Regions from separate parts of the Agrobacterium sp. A3-95 genome, predicted to be linked through region 3. Evidence: riboswitches for the same ligand, from Rfam matches in the RefSeq annotation. Region 3 holds a riboswitch; each other region holds the start of a gene.

Evidence for each region. A riboswitch is a leader RNA that binds a small molecule or an ion and turns the genes downstream of it on or off. The one in region 3 is predicted to bind thiamine pyrophosphate.
Region 1: another riboswitch for thiamine pyrophosphate. It lies ahead of ACQZ5Y_RS08865 (ABC transporter permease); the one in region 3 lies ahead of thiC (phosphomethylpyrimidine synthase ThiC).
Region 2: another riboswitch for thiamine pyrophosphate. It lies ahead of ACQZ5Y_RS28110 (Bcr/CflA family efflux MFS transporter); the one in region 3 lies ahead of thiC (phosphomethylpyrimidine synthase ThiC).

Annotation. Positions count from the first base shown of each region.
Region 1 is NZ_JBNWDR010000002.1:719,313-730,436, reverse strand. Features, by position in the region: gene ACQZ5Y_RS08895 (ABC transporter ATP-binding protein) at 1-959, shown strand, start outside; gene ACQZ5Y_RS08890 (ABC transporter substrate-binding protein) at 1,014-2,249, shown strand; gene ACQZ5Y_RS08885 (carbohydrate ABC transporter permease) at 2,423-3,334, shown strand; gene ACQZ5Y_RS08880 (carbohydrate ABC transporter permease) at 3,339-4,196, shown strand; gene ACQZ5Y_RS08875 (alpha-glucosidase) at 4,209-6,203, shown strand; gene ACQZ5Y_RS08870 (TadE/TadG family type IV pilus assembly protein) at 6,289-7,578, opposite strand; TPP riboswitch at 7,760-7,862, shown strand; gene ACQZ5Y_RS08865 (ABC transporter permease) at 7,991-8,776, shown strand; gene ACQZ5Y_RS08860 (ABC transporter substrate-binding protein) at 8,773-9,717, shown strand; gene ACQZ5Y_RS08855 (hydroxyethylthiazole kinase) at 9,720-10,460, shown strand; gene thiE (thiamine phosphate synthase) at 10,447-11,109, shown strand; gene thiD (bifunctional hydroxymethylpyrimidine kinase/phosphomethylpyrimidine kinase) at 11,106-11,124, shown strand, end outside.
Region 2 is NZ_JBNWDR010000021.1:29-6,988, reverse strand. Features, by position in the region: gene ACQZ5Y_RS28150 (hypothetical protein) at 1-270, shown strand, start outside; gene ACQZ5Y_RS28145 (hypothetical protein) at 423-677, shown strand; gene ACQZ5Y_RS28140 (hypothetical protein) at 941-1,363, shown strand; gene ACQZ5Y_RS28135 (helix-turn-helix domain-containing protein) at 1,448-1,924, shown strand; partial or broken gene ACQZ5Y_RS28130 (aldo/keto reductase) at 1,959-2,126, opposite strand; gene ACQZ5Y_RS28125 (hypothetical protein) at 2,301-2,696, opposite strand; gene ACQZ5Y_RS28120 (FAD-binding oxidoreductase/lyase) at 2,746-3,444, opposite strand; gene ACQZ5Y_RS28115 (NUDIX hydrolase) at 3,497-3,901, opposite strand; gene ACQZ5Y_RS28110 (Bcr/CflA family efflux MFS transporter) at 3,905-5,149, opposite strand; TPP riboswitch at 5,180-5,296, opposite strand; gene ACQZ5Y_RS28105 (leucine-rich repeat domain-containing protein) at 5,462-6,301, opposite strand; gene ACQZ5Y_RS28100 (GNAT family N-acetyltransferase) at 6,351-6,863, opposite strand.
Region 3 is NZ_JBNWDR010000005.1:351,661-362,784, forward strand. Features, by position in the region: gene ACQZ5Y_RS16155 (glycoside hydrolase family 2 protein) at 1-1,730, opposite strand, end outside; gene ACQZ5Y_RS16160 (DUF1839 family protein) at 1,727-2,710, opposite strand; gene ACQZ5Y_RS16165 (amino acid--[acyl-carrier-protein] ligase) at 2,717-3,625, opposite strand; gene ACQZ5Y_RS16170 (acyl-CoA dehydrogenase family protein) at 3,630-4,811, opposite strand; gene ACQZ5Y_RS16175 (acyl carrier protein) at 4,811-5,062, opposite strand; TPP riboswitch at 5,243-5,354, shown strand; gene thiC (phosphomethylpyrimidine synthase ThiC) at 5,449-7,272, shown strand; gene thiO (glycine oxidase ThiO) at 7,274-8,278, shown strand; gene thiS (sulfur carrier protein ThiS) at 8,247-8,444, shown strand; gene ACQZ5Y_RS16195 (thiazole synthase) at 8,449-9,222, shown strand; gene ACQZ5Y_RS16200 (P1 family peptidase) at 9,284-10,288, shown strand; gene ACQZ5Y_RS16205 (winged helix-turn-helix domain-containing protein) at 10,292-10,690, shown strand; gene modC (molybdenum ABC transporter ATP-binding protein) at 10,659-11,124, opposite strand, start outside.

The DNA of each region.
Region 1 (11,124 bases), on a different contig from region 3:
GCGGAAAATCCACGACGTTGCGCATGGTCGCCGGGCTGGAAAGCATCAGCGGCGGTGAGGTGATGATCGGCGACCGCGTTGTCAACAAACTGCCGCCGCGCGAGCGTGACATCGCCATGGTGTTTCAGGACTACGCGCTTTACCCGCACAAGACGGTGCGTGAAAACATGGGTTTCAGCCTGAAGGTACGTGGTGTCAGCGCCTCGCAGGCCAATGCCAGCATTGATGAGGCAGCGAATATGCTGGGCATCAGCCATCTGCTGGACCGTCGTCCGGGCCAGCTTTCCGGCGGCCAGCGCCAGCGCGTGGCCATGGGTCGCGCCATCGTGCGCCGCCCGCAGGTGTTCCTGTTCGACGAGCCGCTTTCCAACCTCGACGCAAAACTGCGCGGACAGGTTCGCACGGAAATCAAGCGCCTGCACCAGCAGCTCGGCACCACCATCATCTACGTGACGCATGATCAGGTGGAGGCGATGACGCTGGCTGACCGCATCGTCATTCTGCGCGGCGGCGATATCGAGCAGGTGGGCACGCCGGACGAGGTCTATAACCGTCCGGAAAGCGTGTTCGTCGGCGGTTTCGTCGGTGCGCCTGCCATGAATTTCGCCCGCGCCAGAGTGACCGGCGACAGGCTGACATTTACGGACGGTAACTCTCTTCCACTGGCAGCAATCAGACCGTCCCGTGAAACGGCGCTCGATGGACGGGAGGTCATCGTCGGCATTCGCCCTGAACATTTCGGTCCTGCCGGGGGATTTGACACACAGCTCTCCGTCAAGGTGCAGGTGGTGGAGCCTTTGGGGTCGGATACGCTGGTGCATTTCACCCTCGGTGATGCGGCGCTGACAGCGAGAATGCCGCCAGAGATGAAACCGGCTCCGAATGAGGAACTGAAGATCGGCCTCGACCCATCGAAGGTGCACCTGTTCGACGTGACGACGGAACGCTCCATTCAGTGACAGGATCGGGCCGCCACCGGCCCGGCTTCAAGATTTCAATAACGGGAGGAAAACATGAAATTCAAAGCCCTTACGGGAGCGGCGCTCTGCGCAACGATGCTCAGCTTTTCGGGACAGGCCTTTGCCGACGCCGAACTCAAAATCTTCGTTTCCAGCCAGCATCAACCCGACGTGTGGCGCAAGGCGCTCGATCAATATGAGGCGAAGACGCCGGGCGTGAAAGTCGTGATCGAGACCGGCGGCAACACCTCCGAAATGCAGGCGCAATATCTCAACACCGTCATGTCTGCCAAGGATTCGAGCCTCGACGTGCTGATGCTCGATGTCATCCGTCCCGCACAGTTCGCAACCGCTGGCTGGACCAGCGATTTCTCCGGCAAGGACTTGTCCGCCTACCTGCCGACCTATGCAGAAGCAAACACCGTGAACGGCAAGATTGTGGCGCTGCCGGCATTCGCCGATTCCATGTTCCTCTACTATCGCAAGGACTTGCTGGACAAATACGGCATCCAGCCGCCGACCACCTGGGATGAGCTGAAGGAAGCCTCAAAAAAGGTGATGGAGGGCGAAAAGAACCCCGAACTTCAGGGCCTCTCCTTCCAGGGTAAGGCCATCGAAGGTGCGGTATGCACGTTCCTGCTCCCCTACTGGAGCGAAGGCAAGTCGCTGGTTCAAAACGGCAAGCTGAATTTCGACAATCAGGCGGCCGTGGATTCGCTGAAGCTCTGGAAGAGCTTCGTCGACGAAGGCATTTCCAAGAAGAACATTTCCGAAGTGGCGACCGACGACACGCGCAAGGAATTCCAGGCGGGCAAGGTTCTCTTCGCCGTCAACTGGTCCTACGCCTGGACCCATTTTCAGGGCAAGGAATCCCAAGTGAACGACAAGGTTGGCGTCGCCCGGTTGCCGGCCGTCAAGGGCGGAGAGCAGACGACGTGCCTCGGCGGCTGGGAATTCGGCGTTTCCGCCTATTCCAAGCAGCAGGACGAAGCCAAGAAACTGGTGGAATATCTGTCCAGCCAGGATGTTTCGAAGTTCATGGCCATCAATGCCGCGCTGCTGCCCACCTATGCCTCGCTCTACAAGGATGCTGATGTGACCAAGTCCATCCCTTGGTTTGCGGATGCTCTTCCGGTTGTTGAAACGGCAAAGGCCCGTCCGGTCACACCGCGTTACAACGAGGTCAGCGAAACGATCCGCACCACCGTCAATGGCGTGCTTGCGGGCGTGATGTCGCCGGAAGACGGCGCAAAGCAGATGGAAAGCCGTCTGCGCCGCGTATTGCGCTAAGCCCTGTGGCCGGGGCGGCATACAGGACATGCCGTTACCGGCCTGTTTGGCCGAACCAGTGAAAATCGCCTGAACGGCGCGATAAACGGGCCGGGACTTAACCGGTCTGATCGGGAGACGATGACGTGAATTCAGTTGCGGGAGTGGCAGACGTGACGATGCCGGAGAGAACAATGGTCAGGGTGGACGAGAAACCGCAGCCGCGCTGGACGCGGTGGCTCGATCTCGGTGACCGGTCGCTTGCCGTGCTTTTGCTGGCGCCTGCAGCCATTCTTCTTTCGCTTATCATCGTCTATCCGGTGGCGCGTCTCGTCTACACCTCGTTTTTCAGCCTTTCGCTGACATCGGGCCTGCCGGCGGAATTCATCGGCTTTGAAAACTACACGGCGATGCTCGATGACCCGATTTTCTGGGAAACGACCTGGAATACGGTGCTGATAACGCTGATAACGGTGCCTGGAGCGCTGTTCATGGGCCTGGGCCTTGCGCTCCTCGCCAACCTGCCGTTTTCGATGCAATGGCCGATGCGCCTGTCACTGCTCATCCCTTGGGCGCTGCCACTGTCGTTCGCCGGCCTCATCTTCGCGTGGTTTTTCCACTACGAATACGGCGTGGTCAACGATGTGCTGAACCGGCTGGGCTTTGAAGGCATCATCTGGTTCAACTCGCCGAACTGGGCCTTTGCGGCCATCTGCCTGACCATCATCTGGAAGACCTCCTCCTTCATGGCACTGATGATCCTTGCAGGGCTGCAAACCATTCCGCGCTCGCTTTATGAAGCCGCCGATGTGGATGGCGCCGGCAAGCTCAGGCAATTCTTCGAGATCACGCTACCGCTCCTAAAGCCCTCGATCGTCGTTGCTCTCATCTTCCGTACGATTACGGCGCTGCAGACTTTTGATATACCATACATGATGACCGGCGGCGGCCCCGGCACATCAACCACGACGCTCGCCATGTACATTCACCAGAACACTGTTTCCTTCCTCGATCTCGGTTACGGTTCGGCACTGGCGGTCATGATGTTTGCGCTCTCCATGTGCGTCACCGCCGTTTATCTCCGCATTATCAGGACGAAGGACTGATCCCATGAGCACCGTTGCGACCTCCTCCGGTCTGTCCTCCTTCTTCTCCGGCAAGCCGCTGCGCTTCATTGCGGCCTCCATATTGCTGGTCAACGGCCTGTTTCCGGCGATATGGATCCTGTTCACCTCGCTGAAAACCGAAGCGGAACTGACGGTGAAACCGATCACATGGTTTCCGCATGCGCCGACGCTCGCCAATTACATGCAGGCCTTTTCCGACCAGCCGTTGCACCTCTTCCTGTTCAACAGCTTCATGGTCGCGCTGCTTTCCACGGCACTCACAATTCTTATTTCGGTGCTGGCAGCCTATGCGCTGGCGCGGCTCGATCTCAAGTACCGGGCGCTGATCCTCTCGCTCATCATCGCCGTTTCCACATTCCCGCTGGTAACGCTGCTGGTGCCTCTGTTCGAGATCATGCGTGCGCTCAACCTGCTCAATAGCTGGACCGCTCTTATACTGCCTTACACCGTGCTCTCACTGCCGGTCTGCACGCTGATGCTGGTGTCCTTCTTCGAAAGCATCCCGCGCGATCTGGAAAACGCCGCCATGATTGATGGCTGCACCCGCATCGGCGCGCTGTTCAAGGTTGTCGTGCCGCTATGCGCGCCAGGCGTCTTCACCGCCGGTATTCTCGCTTTCGTGAACGCCTGGGACGAATTCCTGCTGGCGCTTTCCTTCAATTCCAATCCGGCACTGCGCACGCTGCCGGTCGGCATCCAGCTTTACCAGGGCGAGTTCGCTTTCCCCTGGCCCGTCATCTCGGCGGCGCTGGTGGTCGGCATCGTCCCGGTTGCGATCCTGATCGTCATCTTTCAGGAACGCGTCGTCTCCGGTCTCACCGCCGGCGGTCTTAAGGGTTAAACAGGTATAGTCATGCAATTCGAAAAGACCAAAGACGGCTTCACGCTTGCGATTGGCAGCCACACCATTCTTTCTCATTCGCCTGAGAACCCGGCTTTCTTTGCTGGTTTCGGCAAGGAGCGGATGGATATGTATCGCGGCAATTTCGATATCGAGGACTATGTCATCGAACGAACTGCGCTCCGCCACGCCGAAGTCAGTGGCGACAGCGTTACGCTGTCTTCCGCACCCGGGCAGGCCGCGCGCCTTCATCTGGCGCTGGATGGAAATGCCATCAGGGTCACGGCGCTGGATGAAACCATCAATCGGCTGTGGCTGCGGATCATCGCAGATGAGGACGAACATGTCTGGGGCGGTGGCGAACAGATGTCCTATTTCGACATGCGCGGCCGCCGCTTTCCGCTCTGGACCTCCGAACCCGGTGTCGGCCGCGACAAGACCGCTGAAATCACCTTCAAGGCTGACGTCAGCGGCAAGGCGGGTGGCGATTATTACAACACCAATTACCCGCAGCCGACCTATCTGTCGTCGCGCAAATATGCGCTGCATGTGGAAACCAGCGCCTATTCGGTCTTCGATTTCCGCAACGAAGATTTCCACGAAGTCGAGATCTGGGCGATCCCCGAAAGAATTGAGTTTTTCACCGGCGATCGTTTCACCGATATCGTTTCTGCCCTCTCGCTGCGGTTCGGACGCCAGCCGGAACTACCGGGGTGGGTCTATAGCGGCGCGATCATCGGGTTAAAGGATGGCGCCAACTCCTTTGCCCGGCTGGAAAAAATCCGCGCTGCCGGAACCAAGGTCTCCGGCCTGTGGTGCGAGGACTGGGTGGGGCTTCGCCAGACATCCTTCGGCGCCCGGCTATTCTGGGACTGGCAGGCCAATGAGGCGCGTTATCCGCATCTGCGTCAGAAGATCGCCGAGCTTGCCGATCAGGGCATTCGTTTTCTGGGATACGTGAACCCCTATCTCTGCGTCGACGGCCCGCTTTTTCCGGAGGCGGAGGCGGCCGGTTATTTCGCCACCGGCGCGGACGGCAAGACGGCGCTCGTGGATTTCGGCGAGTTCGATTGTGGCGTGGTCGATTTCACCAATCCGGCCGCAGCCGAGTGGTTTTCCGAAGAGATCATCGGCAAGAACATGCTTGATTTCGGCCTTTCCGGCTGGATGGCCGATTTCGGCGAATATCTGCCGATCGACATCACGCTATCGAACGGCATCGACGCCAAGCTGATGCACAATGCCTGGCCGACGCTCTGGGCAGAGGTCAACGCCAAGGCCGTTGAAAGCCGCGGCAAAACCGGCGAAGCGCTGTTCTTCATGCGCGCGGGCTTTACCGGTGTGCAAGCCCACTGCCCGCTGCTGTGGGGCGGTGACCAGTCCGTCGATTTCTCCCGCCATGACGGTCTCGTCACCGTCATATGCGGTGCGCTGTCCTCCGGTCTTCTCGGCAATGCCTATCACCATTCCGATATTGGCGGTTATACCAGCCTGTTCGGCAATGTCAGAACCCCGGAACTCATCATGCGCTGGGCGGAGATGGCAGCCTTTACTCCTGTCATGCGCACCCATGAGGGCAATCGCCCGCGCGACAATCTCCAGATCGATCAGGACGAGACCGTTCTTGGCCATTTTGCCCGCATGACGGCAATCTATGTCGCACTCGCCCCCTATCTCAAATCGCTTTCCACTGAAGCGGCCAAAACCGGCCTGCCGGTACAGCGCCCGCTTTTCCTGCATCACGAGAACGACCGGCAGACCTATGCCATTCAGGACAGCTATCTCTACGGGGCCGACATGCTGGTCGCACCCGTGTGGAAGGCGGGGGAGACGCAGCGCACGCTTTACCTTCCGGGTGATGGGGAATGGGTGCATCTTTGGAGTGGCGCGCGGTATTTTGGCGGGCACGAGATCACCGTGGAGGCTCCGATAGGCCAGCCGGCTGTGTTCTACCGCGCTGAAACGCCCTTTACTGCGTTATTTGAACAGCTTCGCAATATCGCTTGAAGCATCACCTTCCGGCCATTTCCAAAAAACGCCGCAAATATTGCGGCGTTCAACCGATGCTCTAACAGGCCCCGCTAAACGGCCATCAGCCCGTCAGGCGTGGTGATGTAATGGCTTTCTTGAACAGCACCGTCATCGCATCACTGATGCCCTGGGACGGGCTGACTTCGAAATACAGGCCCGGGGAAGCACAGCTCTGCATGCGTGAGCCGATTTCCGCCTGAAAGGGCTTGATCCAGCTATTATACCAATCATTCGTCGGCAGCGGCAGATAGGTGGTATAAAGCACCGCGATACGAAAACCCTTTTCCTTCAATTTCGTACAGTCTTTGATGTCGATCGGCTCCTGACAGCGGCCTCCCGTCAGTTTTTTCGTACAGGAGGACGGCTTGTAACTGTCGCCCACCCCGTCTGAAACAAAGAAAATAACCTTATCCGGGTTCGCCGAGCTTGCGCCCGTGCCCGAACTGCCGACCTTATCTCCAATCTGGATCAGTGCCCGGTCGAAATCTGTTTGCTGGTCGTTGTTGTATCCCTGATAGGGGATCGACATCAGGTTGATTTCACCAGCTTTTTTCTTTGCTGCGTCCAGATCCGATGTTAGCGAAACGACCTCAAGCAGCTTGGTATCTTCCGCCCGTTCCCCAAAGGTATAGACGGCCATGCGATATTGATTGCTGCTTTTGCGCGTGGACTTTGCCGTGTCCATCAGGCTGGCGGTTGCCTTGGCAACCACGTCGATACGCGTCGTAACCCCGAGTTTCTTGGCCTTGAAGTAATAGCTGTTCGGGTCTGCCACGCCGTCCTTCACGATGTGGCAGGCAAAAGCGCATTTATCGCCAGTATTCGCAACCAGGGTGGCAACATCCGTGGGTGTCGCGCCCACTCCCATGGAGGGCGTATTATCAAGCAGAAGATAGAAATCGCTGAAGGTTTCCGTTTCGTATTTGGCCGTGGCCGTGCCGGCAACCGAAACGAAATCCTTCCCCAGAAGCCCTGAGAGGGTCGTGCTGACCGACGCCTTGAAGCTGACGGACGACTCGACCACATTGCCGTGCTTGATCACCGAAACATCGACCGAGGTAATGGTGTAGTCCGCGTCGCCGCGCTGATTGCCATCGAAGAATGCCCGGGCTTCTTCATTGCCGACGGGAATGACACCGTCCCCCGACATCTTCTTTGCCGCCTGAACACTTGCGGACATATCGGCGACTGCCGCCAGAGCCGCGGAATCCGCTGCCTGCTGCAGATCGGCTTTGACCGACATGCCGCGCGTAATATCGAGCGTCACACCGGCAGCCCCGCACAGAGGCACCATGAGCAGCGCGGTCAGAATGCCAAAATTTCCAGATTTCTCTCGCCAGAAGTTTTTCAAGTTCGCCCCCAACCAATCTGGGAGATAAAGCTAATACAGCGGAATTGAAAAGCGGTTTCAATAAATAACTAATTTTTGATAAACTTAATATAATCAACAACTAATATGTTCGCGGCAAATTCGCCAATATTCTCGTTAACTTTCAACGTTGACATTACTTCAAAACCCTCCTAGCAAAACAGTCTCTTCCGAGGGGAGCACCTGACGGTGCTGAGATGGCGATGAGCCGGACCCTTGAACCTGATCCGGGTCATGCCGGCGTAGGAACGGAAACTGTAGCGCGTTTGCGTTACTGCCCTTTCTCTTCTCCGCTTTGCCCGGATCTCCGTGATCGCCACAGCTGGAGACCGAACGATGATGATGAAACATCCTTCCCTTCGTATACGGTACGGCTGCGTCTGAGTCCCGGCCGATGCGTGCCTCCCATGCGCTGAAGGGCGTCGTTCTTATTCTGATTGTCTGGCAGCTGGGCATCTGGCTGTTTGCACCGCCCCGCTACATCCTGCCCTCGCCCGCCGATGTTGCCGCAGCACTCCTGCGCCAGCCAGCCTTCCTGTTCGGACAGGCCATGGTGACATCAGGTGAAATGGCTGTCGGGCTTGCGGCTGGCATTGCCGCCGGCATTCTCGTTGCCTTTACGATTGCCGCCGTCCCGCGTTTTGGCCGCCTCGTCTGGCCCATGGTTCTCGTGTTGCAGGCATTTCCGGTCTTCGTGCTGGCCCCTATTCTCGTACTCTGGTTCGGTTTCGGCATGGCCTCGAAAGTTGTCATGACGGCGATCATCATCTTTTTTCCCGTCGCTTCAGCCTTCACCGACGGCCTCAACCGCACGGATCGGACAATCCTCGATGCCGCCTCGCTGACGGAGGCGAGCCACTGGCAAATCCTCACCCGGCTGCGTGTGCCGCTGGCGCTTCCCGCACTCATTTCCGGGCTGAGGGTCGCAGCTCCGCTCGCCCCGCTCGGCGCGGTCATTGGCGAATGGGTGGGCGCCTCCGCCGGGCTCGGTTTTGTCATGATCCAGTCCAATGCCCGCATGCAGACCGACACAATGTTCGCCGCCATGACTATTCTCGCCGTCATGGCGGTGCTGCTGCGGCTTGTCGTCGACCGGGCAACGGCCAACCTCGCCCCCTGGGCCAAAGAAACAGACCATCTCATTCCTTTCAAACATTTGCGGAGACTTTCGGCACCATGAAACGAACTCTTCTTTCCCTCGTCGTCGCGGCAGCAATCGTGTTTGCGCCCGTGCAATCGCAGGCGGCCGACAAGCTTACCGTATTGCTGGAATGGTTCGTGAACCCGGACCATGCACCGATGGTGATCGCCAAGGAACGCGGCCTGTTCGCAGATGCCGGGCTGGACGTTGAGCTGGTTCCGCCTGCGGACCCATCCGCCGTGCCGCGTCTCGTCTCGGCAAAACAGGCCGATATCGGCGTTCACTACCAGCCGAACCTCTATCTAGACCACGATGCCGGGCTGCCGCTCGTCCGTTTCGGCACGCTGGTCGAAACCCCGCTGAACACCGTCACCGTTCTGGCCGACGGGCCGATCAAGAGCCTGAAGGACCTGAAGGGCAAGAAGGTCGGCTTCTCCGTTTCCGGCTTCGAGGATGCGATGCTGAAGCGGATGCTGGAGAAGGAGGGACTGACGAAAGACGATGTGGAACTGGTCAACGTCAATTTCTCACTCTCGCCGTCCCTGATCGCCGGCAAGGTCGATGCCACGCTTGGCGGTTTCCGCAATTTCGAACTGACGCAGATGAAGCTTGAGGGCCACGAAGGCCGCTCGTTCTTCCCCGAGGAACATGGCGTGCCCGCATATGACGAGCTCATCTTCGTCACCCATCGTGATCTCGTGAAAGATAGCCGCCTGCCGCGTTTTCTCTCGGCCGTTGAGCAGGCGGCGATTTTCATCACCAACCACCCGCAAGAATCCTGGCAGCTTTTCATCAAGGCCTATCCGAACCTTGACGACGCGCTGAACAAACAGGCGTTTTTCGATACGCTGCCGCGTTTCGCCAAACGTCCAGCCGCACTCGATCGCGCCCGCTACACACGCTTCGGCACCTTCATGCAGGACATGCAACTGATCAAGCAGGCGCCGGCAGCGGAAGACATTGCCGTGGAGTTGCAATAACCATGGCAAACAGTTTTCCGACTGCGGCGAAGGCCGCAGAGATCCTCGAAAGGGTAAGGCAGACGCGCCCGCGCGTGCATTGCCTGATGAACACCGTGGTACAGAAATTCACCGCGGACGGCATTACCGTCGTCGGCGGCATACCCTCGATGACGACTTCACTCGAAGAAATCGGTGCTTTCGTCACAAAAGCCGATGCGGTGACGATCAATCTCGGCACGCTCGACGCCGACCGGCGCAAAGTCATTCGATTTGCCGTCGAGATCGCCCGCGCGGCTGGCAAGCCGTGGATTCTGGACCCCGTGCATTGCGACTATTCGCCATCGCGACTGGCGTTCGCGCGTGACCTGATCTCGCTTGGACCCACCATCGTGCGCGGCAACAGCGCTGAGATGAGCCTGATCGGTGCTGTTCCGAACGCCATCAGGATAGAGACCGGACCTGTCGATAACCTGCGCGACGCCACAAGGAGCGTCAGAATCGTCAACGGTCACCCGTGGATGGCGAAGGTGACAGGCACGGGTTGCCTATCGGGTGGCGTCATCGCCGCCTTCATGGCGGTGGAAAAAGACGCACTGACGGCCGCCGCCGCCGCCCTCGCCATCACGGGTGTCGCAGCCGAACTGGCAGCGAAAAACGCCAAAGGCCCCGGCACATTCGAGCCGGCATTTCTGGATGTGCTTTCAGAAATTTCCGGCGAAGACATAATAAACCATGCGAGGATTGAGCATGAACAAGGTTGATTACCGTCTCAACGCGCTGGTCGATGCGAGCATCGGCGATGTTGCGCCCTTGGGCGAGCTTGCTCTGGCGGCCGCACTCAACGGCGCGACCATTCTGCAATATCGCGACAAACACGCCTCCACGCGGGAGATGATCGAAAACGCCAGCGCCATTCGCGAAGCCATTGCCGGCACGGGCGTGCCGCTGGTCATCAACGACCGGGTGGATGTGGCGCTCGCCTCTGGCGCGGACGGCGTGCATCTCGGCGCCGATGATATGGATGCCAAAACCGCCAGACGCATCCTTGGAGATAAGGCGATCATCGGCCTCACCGTCAAGAACCGCGCCGATGCCGAGCGGGCGGCCTCCATGCCCACCGATTACGCCTGCATTGGTGGCGTGTTCGAAACCGTTTCCAAGGTCAATCCAGACAAGCCTGTCGGCCTTGACGGCTTTACGACGCTCCGCACTCTGCTCCGCGAATTGCGGCCGGGCATGCCGGTGGGCGCCATCGCCGGTATCGATCTTGCCCGGGTGCCGAACGTCATCGCCGCCGGTGCGGATGGTGTCGCCGTCATTTCTGCAATCTTCCGCGCAAACGATATTGCCAGCACAACCAGGGACTTCCGCGCGGCAGTCGATGCAGCGCTGAAAGCGAGACAGTCATGACAGCAATCGCATTGA
Region 2 (6,960 bases), on a different contig from region 3:
CCGAAAGCCAAAGCACCCGCTGTCCTTCAAAAGCTCGCCCAGGCCGTCGCAGCGGAAGGTTTCTCAGGTATCCAGATCAACAAGGCACTGTCGTCAATCGATGCCCACCAGGAAACCAGCGGAAGTGGCAGGATTCAGACGCTGCGCGTTGTCGCCCGCCAGAAAGGCGCCGCTGTCCGGATCGATGCTGTTTTCAACATTCAGGCAGGACAGATCGCCGACAAGGACGTCATCCGCAAGGGCATCTGCGACATCATAAAAGGCGTGTAAGGCATGGCTTAAAGACACTCCGGTCCAGCAGCACGAGCCGTCCTTCAGTCGTGGCATCTTCGTCTTTCTTCCCTACGGTGGAGAACCCGAGAGACAATAAAAGGCCACGCATAGCTCTAAACATCATACCTCTGTCGCAGGACGAAACTGCTGTGATTTTCAGCTACCCAAAAACGCAGTCAGCGCATGCCAGGAAATACATTGCGCCAGTCATGCTCAAAAACGGCGATACTCGATTACTTGCGCTTTCTACGCTTGTTCTTGATACCACCGAGAATTTCTATCTGCGGCCATCGCATGTTGATAGCTGGGCCTCCGAAAAGCGAGATGCCATTCAAAAAGCATATTTCTCGACGGTCAAGGATGGGGCGTTCCTGGAACCCACGCCCGAATACATGCTTTTTTGAGCTGTGTGCATATAAACCGGGGAACTCCGACGCGACATTGAATGCGGTCCTCCAGAAGACTCTCTGAAAAGAAGAGCTATGCGTTCGATCCTAACAGGAACCGACCCAAACTGTTGTGGTGCAATTATGCAACTGTCGTGCAGTCCTTACTGTCGGTGTACCTATGCACTTACTGACAGCGGAGCTGTTTGTTTCGTTTATCCAACTTTACTTTTTCCGGCGACGCAACAACGATCCGATAAATCTTGTTGAAAGGACATCGGATGGCTTACACAGGCACACAATCAAGTCCGCTCGTTATCTCTGAAACCCCTGGTGCGTTACAGCGAAACTGGAAGATTCCGGCTCGATTCCCCCTGTGTCCAGACACATTGGTAGAAGCACCGCTATTGACCTATTTTGAAAATTTGTTCGTGGGGGATGTGGCGGTCGTTACGCCCTTCGGGCAGACCACCATTGGTGATACTGCGATGACACCGGACAGCAGCAGTATTCTTTTGCTTGGTGAACATGGTGAAGACGCGATCAAACCTTGGTCGTTGATGCAGATAACGTTCGAAGACGGATACTTCGTCCACGAAAGCCACGGCATGTTCTTTTCCCGCGAAGGTGCAGAGAAGGAATTTACTCTGGCACAGGGGCTACCGTGGTGCGGTGAAGACACCATTGACGACTATTGTAGGTAACGTGCAGACGTCTAAATGCGGCTCGAGTCAATTCAGCGAAATGGCGCGACAACGATAAAGTCTTGATCCGGCCCAGAGCGTACAATGGCGAGGGCGGCGGATAGTTGCGTCAATGGCGATCCTGGCGTATCGGCCACCTCCGCCAACCGGCCACCATCCCATTTGTGGGCGACTGACCTGAAGCCCATTCGCACGGAAGCGGGCTATGACGCGGCGCTCGCGGAAGTGGAGCAGCTTTGGGGTGCGAAAAGCGGTACGCGAGACGGCGACCGACTTGATGTTCTGGCAACCCTCATCGAAGTGTATGAAGCCAAGCATCATCCGATGGACCCGCCTGACCCGATCGAGGCGATCAAATTTCGAATGGAACAGCAAGGGCTGACCCGCAAGGACCTCGAGCCGATCTTCGGCACCCGCAACCGCACCTCGGAAATCCTTAATCGACGACGCGGCCTGTCGATCGAAATGATCCGGCAATTGCACGCAACGCTCGGTATTTCGGCCGAAGTGCTGATCCGCCCCTCCCTCCACGACAAGGCGCCATCTTCGTGGCGATCGTGATCTCGCTGCTTGGCACAGGCGCACGGCCCAGGATCGCTTCGCTTCGGGCATACGCGGGAGCCGTGTCGAACAATCGCAAACCGTTCGAATATGCGGCCTCGATCAGCGAAAGTGCTGCCTCCTCTTTCGGAGGTAGCACATCATTCACATCCCATTGCCGACCTATCGACAACAGGCCCAACCCCAATTCGACTGAAGGCATGTTATTTCCCTTTGGGGTGAAAGAAAGACTGGGGCTTGATTTCAGCCGGAGAGAACGTGCCATTGCCAAGAATAACTTGGCCGACAGGCACAGTGAGATTGCGGGCAGTACCAGCCCCCTTCAGCAAGCCCGCTCGAAGATCCGGATCGGTGTCCTTATAGGAGTGGCCAGCTTCTAGATGGCAGCTATCGACAATGATCGCGCCGAGAATCTGGCTGCCCGTCCCGAGGGTAGCTCCCCAAACACAGCCGCACCGCCCAGATAGCGCCCGTTGTCCCCAATCACGATCCCTGCCGCGGGCCGGTTCGTCTTTGCCGTGAAGCCGCCTTCACCGAACTGGTTGGACGAGCCGATGATGATCGGTCCGGAAACCGCTTCAACGAGCGAATTGCTGAAGAATGTATTGTCGTCGCCGATCGACAGTTCACCAAGATCGTTGCAGAACAGGGAAACGCAAGGGAATATCGTATTGCCCGTGCCGATCTTTACCGTCGCCGAGATGAGTATGGAGAACGGATCAAAGATGACGTTTCCTCGTTGCACAAGATATTGAATGTCTCCGATGGTCATGAGTCCGCGTGAACGGCGAACATCGTCCATGAAGGTGGGGAAGTCATGTTCAAGCAACCTCTCTAGTCGTTTCTGCATCAAGAGTCGGGAGTTCGTCGCACGGTCTGAGGGCGATGTCCGAATTGTCGAGCCTATCGTGAATGAAGAACGTCAATACGTCCGTAAGGTATGGAGCTTCAGTCATCTTGCCGGGGAGGACCACGACATGACCAGGGATCGGCTCGCTGATGGCGATATTGAGCGAACGGGCGCTTGCGAGATCGGTGACATAGTCAACCTTTACGCATGCGACGTCGCGAGAGCCTTGTTCATCCCATGATGGAAAAATCCGGCGAATTCCGCGACGCAGATTCTGCGCCCGTTCCGGGATTACATCATAAGAGGGCTCGGTACTAAGCAGCGCGTCCTCATTAAACCCGACTATGCTGACCTCGCCATGGTGCATCATCGCGGCTTCATGCGGGTCCAAGAAGAAGACGCCAGCATGGGCCAGCCCCTTGGTGACGACCAAGTGGCTCTTCCAATAGCGGATTGGCAGATCGATGCCGTGATACTTCTGGAAGATTTCCTTCGCGCCTATGCCGGAGGAATAGATGATCTTGCGTGCTGAAAATGTCTTTCGCTCGCCGCTGACCTTGCCCCGTTGAAATAATCCATTTTGAAGTAAGCTCTGGCCCATTGAGAGGACCAGGGAATGAAGCGCAATCGTTTTACAGACGAACAGATCATCGGCATTCTGAAGGAGCACGACGCCGGCCCAAACCGTTCACTGGCCGCCGCAAAAGTGTGGCTTCGCGTGACTATGGATAGACGCCGTACAGATTCAAATAGTGCAACAAGTCTGGCGTCAGCGGAAGCTTGGAAAGCTCGTCATTCCTGAACCAGCCAATGGCTGCGGCATCGTCCCCGGCGGACGCTTCGCCAGAGATTTTTTCGCCCAGGAAGTCGTGAATTTCATAGATGCCCCCTTTGCCGTCTGGGACATGCAATTTTCCCAGCTCACTGACGATCCTGATCACCAGCCCCGTTTCCTCGAAGACCTCACGGATCGCGGCCAGCTCCAAGGTTTCCCCAGGATCGACGCGCCCACCGGGCAGGGTCCAGCTTCCCTCATCTGGCGGGTTGGCTCGTTGAACCAAAAGGATGCGCTTCTGCCCATCGAGAATTACGGCGCTGGCTGCTAAGGTAGGCGTATCATCCACCATGTATCACTCCCGGCAAGATCGGTTGAAGTCATTCATCGCGACCGAGCTACGCTTCTCGGCGAGCGCAGCGAGGACCGAAGCCCACAGCGCAAGCGCGGTAGACAGAAGCATGATGGAGAACAGCGCGTAGGGCGCATTGCCTTCCGTCAGCACGGCGCCCGTGATCGAGGACAGGGTAGCCCCACCTGCAAGCGTGATCGCGCCAGCCAGTCCGGCTGCACTGCCGGCAAGGTTAGGTCGTACGGAGAGAGCACCGGCATTGGCACTTGGCATCGTCAAGCCATTGCCAACGCCGACCAGAATGCAAGGACCCAACAACGCAACCACATTCTTCACGTCAGCAAATAGCAGGGTCAGGCAAATCACCGGACCGCTGCAAGCAATGATCCGCCCCAGGATCATCATGGTCGTCAGTCGATATCGGCCGGCATAGCGCCCAGACAGGAAGCTGCCAAAAACAAAGCCAGCCGTAATGCTGCCGACGATGAGACCAAGCGCAGTCGACGACATGTTGAACATCGTAGCGACGAAGGGAGCCCCGGCGAAAAACGCGTAGACCGTGCCGACGGAGAACCCCATGCACAGCGCATAGGCCCAAAAGCGTGGCGCGCGGAAAAGCGCTGGGTATGCGCGGAACTGCTGCGCTATGAAGCCAGATCGGATTCTGTTCGTCTCACCGAGTTGGAACCAACACAAGGTCAACATTGCGGTGCCCGCAAGCGCTAGGCCCCAGAAGATAGCCCGCCAGCCCAAGGCCTCATCCGCCAAACCGCCAAGCGCCGGGCCAATCATCGGTGCCAGCGCCCAGATCATCGCTGCATAGCCAATGCGGCTTGCTGTCTGCTCCTTGCCAGCATTGTCCCTGATAATCCCCATTGAAACTGGATAGCAGGAGGTGATCGCCGCCTGGAGCGAACGGAAGGTAAGAAAGGCCCAGATATTGGATGCAAGAGCACAACCGATGGACCCGACTGTGAAGAATACGAGGCTGACGATGACGATCGGCCGACGCCCGAACCGGTCGGACATCGGCCCCATGATCAGTTCCAGTATAACGGCGACAGCTGCGTAGCCCGCCAGAGACAGGCTCACGAGAGCATAATCGCTTTGGAAATCTCTTGCGATGTGCGCCATCGACGGCAGGAAGATGTTCAATGGTAGCACCGAAAGGGAGCATAGAAGGGTCAACGTAACAAGCGTAGGCGGACGTTGTGCGCTCAGTCGTGCAAGTTGGCTATGTAACGTCATTGCGGCCCCTTTTATGAGGCCGGCAAAAGAGAGAGGCGTCTGACCCGTCCCTTCGCCGGCATGATCCGGATCAGGTTCAAAGGGTCACTGCGCTGCGTTCGCCCAACAGTATCTCAGCCCTTTGACAGGGCACCCCTCGGTACTGATGAGACTAGCCTAAACTTTGAAGGATGCACATGGGGTTTGGGTTTGAAATCTGTCGCAGCGAACCTGATCGCGGCGATGTCCGATTGCTTAGGCATCCGTGACCGCTTCTGGCGCGAAGGGAAGGACTGCCGACGGCCCAAACCGGTCATTGGCCGTGGAAAAAAATCAGGAGTTGCGCGACAATTTGGTATAGCGTTTAATGTGCTTAGCTAGGCGATCAGCATCACAATCGGGACAGCACAGCCTGATCCCCTTACCAGTCAGCAGTGCTTGCGGTTTACCGCAGGATGGACAGGTCAATATTGCCGGGTTGGCATTATGGACAACGCCGCCTTTCCAAGGGAAATCGACATCCGGTCGCTGGGCCTCGAACTGAGCAAATTCCTGCCAAGAGAAATTGTTTGACAGAAAAAGCTGGTGAAGCAGTTTCAACCCCCAAAGAGGCTTCAACGAACCATCGCTGACATTGCCCGAGAAGATTAGTGTGCTCAGTGAGGTGGAGTCAGAGAGTGGCGAAAAAGAGTCAACTTTGTTCTTACCGGAGAAGGACGGCCAGATCGTTAAAGCTTGGAGTTCCTTCAAAAATTGCAACCCATCAAGGGTATTCAGTTGATCACATGAATAGACCCAAAGAGCTTTGAGCTTCGGAAATCGCGTTGCGATCCCCCGAAAGGAGGTGAGCTTGCGGCATTCAACAAGATAAAGGGACGTTAAGTGCTCAACGTCAGAGAGTCCGCAGAAATCTACTAGCGGAGCACCTTCTAAGCACCAACTCAATTCGCTGGGAGCAGGAAGTCGCTCAATCTTCTTTACTGAGCGATGGATGCCGTCAGGGTTTCCCCGAAGGAATTCCAAAGTACCAACTATCGCTGAGAAATATTCCAAATCTAAAGCCGCACCAACTTCGTTAGGATTTAAGCTGTTCTCACAACATCTTAAATAAAAGCTAAACTTGTTTCGCTGGCTTTTTCGAAGCCGCAGAGTAGGAAGTTTAGCAGCAGCCACAATGACCACAATTGGCGCGAAGCGGAAGACCGCAGTTGGCCCGTAGTGGTCATTGAGCTTGGCTAATATACAGGTATCGATTTACGATGCGCCCGCTGCTCTGGAGCCGTTTTTGGTAGACCTCCATTCGGTCATGGACTTTTTCCGCGACTTTCTGCGACGGTATATTTTCGGGGCTTATTATGCTGACCACCCTGCCCAGGCCAAGGGTGTTCAGCGCATGGCCCCGACAAGCTGTCGCAGCCTCAGTAGCAAAGCCGTTCCCCCAGAAGCCACGCCACAGATGATACCCAATTTCCGGTTCGGTGCCTTCAGGGGTCTCTTGGAGAGTAATCCCACAGTCGCCGATGACCTGTCCAGAAGAAGGGTCAACTACTGCCCAAAGGCCGAAGCCGTGCTTGAGGTAGCTGTCGAATGAAAGCTCCTGAAACCAAGTCCGGATTTCCGATGACGACTTGGTGCTTGGATAGAATTTCATGCATTCATGGTCGGCGTAAATCTTGCTCAACGCGTCTAGGTCTTGTTTCTCGACTTCCCTAAGAAGCAGTCGGTTAGTCCTCATAATAGTTGGCACGCAAACCTCTCATCTGAACTGCCCCCCATTTCGACCGGACAGTCGGCATAAGCAGAAAGGCTCAAGCACAGGCTTGGGTATAGGC
Region 3 (11,124 bases):
AAGGTTGCTTCCATGACCTCGGCAGTGACGGCACGAGACATGTCGAGATAGAGGCCGCCATCCTCCCGACGCAGCACGTCCGGCTCAACGTCGTAAAGCAGTTTCAGATAATGGTCGCGAATATCCTCGAAATCCCAGGAAGCGCCGCGATCGCGTGGCGTGCGCGCCTTCCAGCGCGGATCATGCACCGCCAGAGCGGGAAGATGTCTGTCCAGCGTTTCCTGTTCGGGAATATTGGCGAAGGCCAGGCACTCTGCAGCAAAGCGGACATTGGCCCGGCGGGCATCTTCCAGCGGACGGCAATAGGCGCCCACACCGTAATAATGACCAACTCCGGCATTGGGAAAGAAGGGCAAGGCGCCGCCTGAAGGGGAATTCGCCACATAGGCCGCGTCCGGCCGTTTTTCGGTCAGGACTTCGGGCAAAATTGTCTCGGTGAGCGTTCCCTTCCATATCTGTTCCGGCAGACCGAGCATCGCGCCCTGCTGGTACATTTCGCTACCACCGCAAAAAACGATCAGCGAAGGGGAAAGGGCGGTCGCCTCGAGGAACTGCGAGACTTCCGTAACGATGTGCTGGCTGAGCGCCTCATCCTTTGCTGGATAATCAAAATTGGCAAGCATGGCGTCCTGCCAAACCATGATGCCGAGTTCATCGCACAGCGCGAAGAACTCCGGCGTTTCATAGGCCATCGTGCCGCCGACGCGGATCATGTTCATGCCGGCTTCGGCAGCTTTTCGAAGCCAAGGCTCATAGTCCGGTCTTGTTCCCGGCAGCCGCACGATGTCGGCGGTCGTCCAGACTGCGCCCCGGCAGAAAACGGGGTGCCCGTTTATCCGGATGCCGAAACCGTTGCCGTCTTCGCCGTAATCCACCTCAACGCGCCTGAAGCCGGTGCGCCCGAGCCTGTGTTGCTTACCATCCAGTTCCAGAACGACTTCATGAAGCGCCGGTCTGCCGTGGGTATGCGGCCACCAAGTCTCGACATCGGGTATCCGGAGTTCGCCCAAGAATTCGCCGTTTTCACCTCTGGAAAGATCGGTGCTGTAACCAGCGCAGGTGAGCCGTGCGGATGGAATGTCGTGGTTCGCCTCCAGGGCGATGTTGACCGTTCCCCTCCCGGTTTCGTCGAGCGAGGACCGGACCGTGCAAAGCACGCCTGCCTGTCCTATAAGGCTGATGGGTCGCCATGGGCCGGCGGCATGGATTTCCGGGCACCAGCCTGGCATATATCCGAGCGCCGTGGTGCGGATCAGCCGCAGACCTTGGGTGTTCATCATCTGCGGACGCCAGCGGGCGCGGGGACCGGTTTTTTCGAGCCTTGGCGAAAGTGCCCGGAAGCAGATCGAAAGTTCGTCCGCGCCCGTCAGTTCAACCGGCACTTCCAGCCTTTCGAACATGCTCTGGCTGGCGGCGATCAGTTCGCCGTTGAGGAAGATTTCTGCAATCGTCGACAGGCCGTCGAAGCGCAGGATCGCCCGCTGCCGCACATCGGAAATCATCGTCAGACGGTACCAGGCATCCCTGTCGTTCAATGGTGTCGGATTGAAACGGTCGAATTTCCCGGCCAGTTCCAGAGCTTGCGCCACTGTTCCGGGAACAGATACGTGAAGGCTTTCAAGAGTTGCGGGAATTTCCGAGGGCGTTTCGCAGGCATTGGCGGACGTCAGTGTCAGCGTCCAGCCTTCACTCAGCAATTTTTCGCTTTCGCGCGGAAGATAAGTCCTCACGCGGCCTCGCTGGTGTTCGACAATTTTGCCGCAAGGGCTTCCATCACACCATCCCATGCTTCCGCAGCCGGATCGAGCACCGAGGCGAGCGCGTCGAATTTACGGCGTGTGACGGCGCGAGCGAGCTGGAACTGCACGGTCTTGGCGACCTCGGATATGCGCAGCGCGTGGTCTCGCGCTTCAGCAAATTCGCTCTTGTCCAGCCATTCGAGGTGGCTCGCCGCCAGTTCGAAATTGGCGCCGAGCTGGCGCAGCGTATTGAAGGCATATTTGTGGAAAAAGCCAAACGGACGGTCTGCCACCTTCTCGACCTGAGCCGGAAACACGGCTGCAAAAGCCCTGACCGGATTGTCGGATGGTCGCCGTGAAAAATGAAACTTCAGCAGCCGTTCGGCCGTTTTGCGGATATGCGCCGGCGAAGGGTTGCTGTCTGCGAATTTCGCAAATTCTGTATAGGGCAGGAAGGGCGGCTCGCTCTCTGACAGGTGATGCTGGAACAGGCCGTCGAAATCTTCGCCCGACAGGTGGAAAAAGCCTGCATTATGAAAATAATCGAGCTCCCGGTTTGCAAGGTCCAGCCGGTTGATGGCGATGGTGGTCTTGCCATGTTCCTTCCGGTAGCCCACCCCGTGGGTATCGGGCATATAGAAGCTGTCCATCTCGATCAGGCAGATGCGGCCGCGCTCCAGCTGCGCTTCGATATGGTTTTCCACCCGGTCGAAGATCGCAAGTTCGGTGGCGCGAACGCCATAAAGTGCTTCCAGATCTTCCAGCGGCACCTTGAAGAAGGTGAACTGGTCGCCTTCGAAATCCTGCGTCAGTGTGAAGCCGAACATGGCCTCAGGCGGCAACCCTTTCGAGGCCAGCACCTCGATCCACAAGTCGATGTAGCAATTGGTCTCCGGCCACATTCTTTCCGAAGAATGAAGCGGGTGCTGCGCATAATTTTTGGGATCGAGACCGGGGAAAATCTGCCGCATGAATGGTTAGCCCCAGAGTGTTTTCAAGGCCTTTTCGGGCCATGTTTTTACATCCAGACCGTGATGCGCAAAAAGTGCCAGCGCAATGCGCTCAAGGCCGAAACCGACGCAGGCGGTGTGAGCCACATCACCATTGTCGAGGTTCAATCCCCATTTCTGGCCAAAGGCGTCCTGATGGTAATTGAAGCTCATGCAGGCCGTCGGGTTGGTGGCGGATGTGACGGGGATCAACAGTTCGAATTTCAGGTTCTGGTCGCGCTGGTTGTTGGCGAGCATTTTGCCGGCGCGGCCGAAGAAGGGATCGTTGGCCACGTCGATGGTCACTTCAAGGCCCACGGCTTCCATCATCGCCACGCCGCGATCCATCCATGTCTGGCGGAATTCGGTCACATCGCTCTCCGTGCCCATGCGCACATATTCCCGCATGCGGAAAAGCTGCTGACGTGCCGGGTCCTTCGAGGGTTCATGGCGGAAACAATAGGACTGGATGTCGTAGAGACCGCCGCCGGAAGGCAATGCGCCGCGCTTGGCGATGGTCGGATAAAGAGGGTAGCAAGCGGCCGGCGTCAGCACGATATCGGTTGCTTTCTGGTCCTTTGTCCAGTCGCCGCCCTCATCCATGGATTTGAGAAGGCTGACATGGTCAAGTTCGCAACCGCAGAAGGAATGCACCGTGCCCGCAAGCTGCGGGAAGCTTTTCATGTAACCGCTCTTTTCGAAATAGGCGCGGTTGATACCGGGCGGAAAGCGGATCGCCTCTGCACTGTCCGGGCCGCCGGTGCGGTCGATCAGGCGTTCGAATGCGGCAATGACATCCTCGAACTGGCCGCTGCGTCCGTAAAGACCATCGACACCCGTTTCAATCAGCAGGCCTTCTTCGAACAGTCGATCGAGAAACGATGTTTGCATATCCATGGTCTTATCCCAAGAGGCTGGTGTCCTGCTTGTGAACCAGCAGGAGATTGGCGGAATTGCCGAGAATACGGTCGTTGGAAATCATCAGGCGCGCGGAATGCGCGTCGCGCAGGTGTCGGCCAAGGCTGTAGGGCGTACCGTTCTTGTAGCCCATGATGCCGCAGACCAGCATCGCTTGGTCGATGATCTCCAGAATGGTTTCCGAAGAACAGATCTTCACATTGTTCATGGCAACCGCGAACGCCATGGACATCAGCTTGTCCGGGTCGCTCTTGGTGTCTTCGTAAGCCTTTACGCCCGCAATGACGTTGGATTTGACCACCTGCAATTTCGTGGAAATTTCGGCAATGTGGATAGCGCCTGGCGGTGTGACACCGGGCGACTTGCGTGCTGCCGTCCTGACGAAGGATTGCGCGCGCAGCACCGCATCCGACGCGATGCCATACCAAACGGCGCTCCACAGAAGATGCGAGCTTGCAAGCATGGATTGCGCAGCGATTTCCGCAAATGGTTTTGGGAATATCTGCACCGCCGGTGCCTCGCCGCGGAACAGGAAACCGTCCGAACAGGTGCCACGCATGCCGAGTGTGTCCCAGACATGGGTCTTCTCGAGCCTGTACTGATCTTTCAGGAAGACGGTCATCACCTGATCGGCCGGGGCGGCATCCTTGTGGGCGCGCGAGGTGATGAGGATGGCATCCGCATTGCTGCCGTAGGAAATGACGGTGGCGTCCTTCTCCAGCCGGCAGATGTCTCCTTCGACCTCAATCGCGCAGATGGAATTGCGCAGATTGCCGCCGATTCCGCCTTCGGTCGTGGCCGAGGCGAGCAGAAGCTGTTCGCTTGCAATGCGGCTCATGAAGCCCGCATGCCATGGGCTTGTCTCGCCGTGTTCCACAAGGCTCGATGCCTTGATGTGGTGCATGGCGAAAATCATCGCGGTTGCCGAACAGGCCTGGCCAAGCCGGGCGCAGATATCGGCGATTTGCTGTATGGATGCGCCTTCGCCACCAAGAGAGGACGGGACCTGAATGCCGAGAAGGCGCTCTTGTCTCAGCGCCTTGACGGCTTCCTCCGGGAAGCGACCGGTGACGTCCACCTCGTCCGCGTGTTTGGCGGCAATTGCTGCGACGCGGCTTGCGCGCGCGGACAGCGTTTCATCCTGCGGCGCAACGGTCACATTCATCAGGCTGCCTCTTTACCATCCAGAATGAGCTTAACGGTGTCTTCAATGGCCTTGATGCTGGCAAAGGACTTGCGGTTCAAGAGGTTGTCGGGGAATTCGATATCGAAAGCTTCCTCGATACCCAGCATCAATTGCACCGATGCAAAGGAAGAAAGACCTGCCGCATAAAGATCTGCTTCGTTTTCAATCGTATCGACGGGCGTAGGAAGCTGGCCGAATTTTGCCAGTATTTCACGAATAGTCGCATTCATTCCGACTTATCTCCCATGAATTTAACATCAGGATGGTTTGTGCTTATCGTTAATTTGAAAACGATAATATTCGCCTAAACCGTTAGGTTAATTACCACTAACGGCGCTTTTGTTGTTCGTCCACCTTTGCCAGCCATCAGCAGCACCCTTGACAAATGTCGGGCGGTGTTTTCTCTTGTGTCCATTCACCAGGGGTGTCCCGTCAAGGGGCTGAGATTCTGCTTTTATGCGCAGTGACCCGTTGAACCTGATCCAGTTCATACTGGCGTAGGGACGGTGCAAAGACCGAAGGTCGGATTGCGTGTAACTTGCGCTGCCGATGCGTCGGTATTTTCCATCATTCCGGCTCGAACTGGGTCTCCACTGTCAAACTTTGGAGCCTCATGATGAATATCGTTGCCAAGAATATCCCGCTTGTCGTCACAACCGGGCCGCATCCCGCCTCCACGAAAATCCACAAAACCGGAATTTTGCATCCGCATATTCGCGTGCCGATGCGCGAAATCGCCGTCCACCCGACGGCGGGAGAACCGCCGGTCACGGTCTATGATTCCTCAGGCCCCTATACCGATCCATTGCATAACGTTCTGATCGAAAAGGGTCTGCCGCGCCTGCGTCACGACTGGGTTGTAGCGCGCGGCGATGTCGCGGCTTACGACGGTCGGCACGTCAAACCGGAGGATAACGGCTTTGCCACTGGCGAGCGCCTGACGCCTGAATTTGCCGTGCGCCACCAGCCGCTGAGGGCCACGGAAGGAAAAGCCGTAACGCAGCTTGCCTATGCGCGGGCAGGCATCATCACGCCAGAAATGGAGTTCATCGCCATCCGCGAAAATCTGGGGCGCGAAGCGGCGAAGGAGAATCTGGCTCGTGATGGCGAGAGTTTTGGCGCGCAGATACCCGATTATGTGACGCCGGAGTTCGTCCGTCAGGAAGTCGCATCGGGCCGCGCCATCATCCCGGCCAACATCAATCACCCCGAGCTTGAGCCGATGATCATCGGCCGTAATTTTCTGGTCAAGATCAACGCCAATATCGGCAATTCCGCCGTCACCTCCTCCATGGCCGAAGAGGTGGAGAAGATGGTCTGGGCGATCCGCTGGGGTGCCGATACCGTCATGGACCTTTCGACCGGGCGCAACATCCACAATATCCGCGAATGGATCATCCGCAATTCGCCGGTGCCGATCGGCACGGTGCCGCTTTATCAGGCGCTGGAGAAGGTCAACGGCATTGCCGAGGACCTGAACTGGGAAGTGTTCCGCGACACGTTGATCGAACAGGCGGAGCAAGGCGTGGATTATTTCACCATCCATGCCGGTGTTCGGCTGCATTACATTCCGCTTACCGTCAACCGTGTCACCGGTATCGTCTCACGCGGCGGGTCGATTATGGCCAAGTGGTGTCTGCATCATCACAAGGAAAGCTTCCTCTACGAGCATTTCGACGAGATCTGCGACATCTGCCGTGCCTATGACGTTTCCTTCTCGCTGGGTGACGGGTTGCGGCCCGGTTCGATTGCCGACGCCAACGACGCCGCGCAATTTGCCGAGCTGGAGACGCTCGGTGAGCTGACACAGATCGCATGGGCGAAGGATTGCCAGGTCATGATCGAGGGCCCCGGCCATGTGCCGATGCACAAGATCAAGGAGAACATGGACAAGCAGTTGAAGACCTGCGGTGAGGCGCCCTTTTATACGCTTGGGCCGCTAACGACCGATATCGCCCCCGGTTACGACCACATCACTTCCGGCATCGGGGCAGCGATGATCGGCTGGTTTGGCACGGCGATGCTCTGCTATGTCACGCCGAAGGAACATCTGGGTCTGCCTGATCGTAACGACGTGAAGGTCGGTGTCATCACCTACAAGATCGCGGCTCACGCGGCCGATCTCGCCAAGGGGCATCCGGCGGCACAGGTGCGGGACGATGCGCTGTCGCGTGCAAGGTTCGAGTTCCGTTGGGAAGACCAGTTCAACCTGTCGCTGGATCCGGACACGGCGCGCTCCTTCCATGACGAGACCCTGCCGAAGGAGGCGCACAAGGTCGCACATTTCTGCTCGATGTGCGGGCCGAAATTCTGCTCGATGCGGATTTCCCACGACATCCGCGCCGAGGCGCAGAAGGAAGGGCTGGAGGCCATGGCCGCGCGCTTCAAGGAAGGTGGCGAGCTTTACATGCCGCTCGCGACCCCGGCAGACGGCCAGTAGCATGCGTGTCCTTGTTAAGGGAACGGGGGTCGCCGGTCTGACGGCGGCCTTCGAACTGGCGCGGCGCGGCGCAACCGTGGAGGTTTCGGAGCGCAATGCTGAAGCCTCGCGCGGCGCATCCTTTTATGCGGGCGGAATGCTGGCACCCTGGTGCGAGCGTGAAAGTGCGGACGAGGCGGTACTAACGCTCGGCCAGGCGGCTCTCGACTGGTGGGATGAGGCGACCCCCGGCCTTGTCATCAGACACGGCACGCTGGTCGTCGCGCCCGCCCGCGACAAAGCCGAGCTTTCGCGTTTCGCATGCAGAACAACTGGATACCAGTGGGTGGATGAGGGTGACATCGCCGCTCTGGAGCCTGACCTTGCCGGGCGGTTCCGCTCCGGGCTTTATTTCCCGGGCGAGGGGCATCTCGATCCGCGCCTTGCACTCAAATCGCTGCATACGCGGCTTTGCGGCTTGGGCGTGCGGTTTCATATGGGTATTCCGGTGGATGAGCAGCCGTTCGATCGGGTGGTGGATTGCACGGGCGCTGCGGCGGTGGGCGAGATTGCCAATCTTCGCGGCGTGCGGGGAGAAATGCTCTATCTAGCCACGTCAGAGGTTTCCCTGTCGCGCGCCGTCCGGCTCTTACATCCGCGCATTCCGCTTTACATCGTGCCGCGTGAGCCGGGTCGCTTCATGGTGGGGGCGACCATGATCGAGACAGAGGATGCCGGAGCCATTTCAGCGCGCTCGATGATGGAGTTTCTGAACGCCGCCTATGCCGTACATCCAGCCTTCGGCGAAGCGGAAATCATCGAGACCGGAACGGGCGTGCGCCCCGCCTATCCCAACAATCTGCCGAAAGTTACGCAGGACGGCCGGACCGTCTTCATCAACGGCGCCCACCGGCATGGCTTCCTGCTGTCGCCGGCGATGGCGCGGCAGGCGGCTGAAATCGTCTGCCAAAATATCTCTGGAAAGGAACAGGATCATGAAACTTCTGGTGAATGGCGACGAGCTTGATCTCGCCACCGAGACGCTGGCTGGGTTACTCACCAGCCTCGACTATGAAGGCGAGTGGCTGGCGACGGCGGTCAATGGCGATCTGGTGCATTCGGATGAGCGCGCCGATTATCAACTGAAGGCGTTCGACCGTGTCGAAATCCTCTCGCCGATGCAGGGAGGTTGAGGCCATGCTGACGCTTTATGGCCGTGAGGTCTCGTCGCGCCTCCTGCTCGGCACGGCGCGTTATCCGTCTCCCGCCGTGCTTGCCGATGCAGTGCGGGCCAGCAACACGGATATTCTGACGATTTCGCTGCGTCGGGAAACGGCAGGCGGCAAGAAGGGTGGCCAGTTTTTCGAGCTGATCCGCGAGCTGGATCGTTACATTCTGCCCAATACGGCTGGCTGCCATACCGTGAAGGAAGCGGTGCTAACGGCGAAGATGGCGCGTGAGGTTTTTCACACCAACTGGATCAAGCTGGAGGTCATCGGCCATCACGACACCTTGCAGCCCGATGTCTTTGCGCTCGTCGAAGCGGCGAAAATTCTCTGCGACGATGGTTTCGAAGTCTTTCCGTATACGACTGATGATCTTGTCGTGGCGGAAAAGCTCCTGGATGCGGGTTGCAAGGTGCTGATGCCCTGGTGCGCGCCGATCGGCAGCGCCATGGGGCCGCTTAATCTGATGGCGCTGAAATCCATGCGGGCGCGTTTTCCGGATGTGCCGCTGATCGTCGATGCCGGTATCGGCCGGCCGTCACATGCGGTGACGGTGATGGAGCTTGGTTACGATGCCGTTCTGCTCAACACGGCGGTCGCGGGGGCGGGTGACCCGGCCTCAATGGCGGAAGCTTTCGCCCGCGCCATTGAGGCCGGGCATCAGGCTTTTGTGGCGGGCCCGCTGGAGCCAAGAGATATGGCCATTCCCTCGACACCGGTGATTGGCACGGCGGTATTTTCCTGATTCACCTTTTGCGTTGACAGTGCCCCGTGGCGGCGGGATACCGGGAGAAAAGGGGAACGGCATGGCGGCACGCAATAATCTTCTGACGGATATCAATGGGATTTTGGTCGGCAATGTCACCGATCTTGCACTCGGCTCCGGCGTCACCGCAATCGTTTTCGAAAAACCCGTAATCGCCTCCGGTTCGGTTCTTGGCGGGGCGCCCGGTGGTCGTGATACCGGCCTGCTCGACCCGGCGATGACGGTGGAAACCGTGGATGCCTTCGTATTTTCAGGCGGTTCGGCCTTCGGGCTGGATGCAGCGGGTGGTGTTCAGGCCGGTCTGCGCGAGATCGGGCGTGGCCTGCAAGTCGGTTCCACCCGTGTTCCCATTGTGCCGCAGGCGATCCTCATGGATCTGCTGAATGGTGGCAACAAGGAGTGGGGGCTGCATTCGCCCTATCGCGAGATGGGCTATGCAGCTTTCAGGGCGGCGCGTGCGGAGCCCTTCGGGCTTGGAACAGTCGGCGCGGGAACGGGGGCGACCACCGCCACCTTCAAGGGTGGACTTGGTTCGGCAAGCGCTGTCAGTTCCGGCGGTTACAAGGTGGCGGCCATCGTCGCCGTCAATGCGCTTGGCTCGGCGACCGTTGGCAGCAGCCGCCATTTCTGGTCTGCGCCTTTTGAAGAGCAGGGCGAGTTCGGCGACTGCGGTTTTCCTGATCGTTTCGAACCGGATCATACCGCGCTTCGTCTCAAGGGCGTCAACCTCACCGCGACGACCATCGGCGCCGTGGTCACCGATGCCGTCCTTACCAAAGCGCAGGCGCACCGCCTTTCCATCATGGCGCATGACGGGCTGGCGCGCGCCGTGCTGCCCGCCCATCTGCCGAGCGACGGCGACACCATGTTTTCGGCTGCGACCGGTGAGAAGCCGCTTGAGGGCGGCGCTCATTTCGCGGAACTCTGCCATCTCGCTACCATCGTTATGGCGCGCGCGGTGGCGCGCGGTGTTTACGAGGCGAAGGCTCTGCCGCAGCACGGTGCGCAGCAAGCCTATCACGATCTTCATGGCCGGGGTTTCTAGCCGATGAGCAAGATACATCAGCCACTGAAGCCCGTTCTCCGCATCGATTTTCCGCCCGGAGATCGTCTCGGCCACGGTAAGATCGAGTTGATGGAGCTGATTGTCGAGACCGGTTCGATCTCGGCCGCCGGGCGAGCGATGGACATGTCCTATCGCCGTGCATGGCTGCTTGTGGATGCGCTGAACCATATGTTCAGGCAGCCGGTGATCGAATCCCAGCGGGGCGGCAAGCAGGGTGGTGGGGCCGCGCTGACCGCATTCGGTGCCGAATTGCTTGAACGGTATCGCAGCATGGAAAAGCGGATGAATGAGGCCCTGCGCAAGGATATCGACTGGCTTGAGGCCAACCGCAATCCAGATGCCGCCATCATTAATACGGATCGAGAGCCGCCGACTTTATGATCGCATGTACCGGTTTCCCGGGTTCCAGCTGGAGACGTTCGCGCGACAGATCGGTGATACGCGACTGGATAATATCGCCGCCGCAATCCACCTGAACGGTTACCATGCCATCTTCGCTGGCGGAGATGCCAGCAATATGGCCTTCGAGGATGTTAAGGGCGCTCAGGCCTTCGGGTTTTGCCGTGGCAAGCATGACGTCACGCGCCGGTATCAGCACGCGTGCCGGGGTGCGGGGTGTTCCTCCTTTTGCTGGAACCTGCAGGAGCGACGAGCAGAGCCTTACGGCAGCAAGCCCGTGCCTTTCATCGAAGCTTTCGATGTGTCCCGAAAGGATGCTGCCCGCTTCTCGTCGCTCAAGATGTGCGCTGAAATCCGACCGTGACAGCACGTCGGCCGCTTTTCCCTGTGCCTCCACCTTGCCGTCCTTCATAACA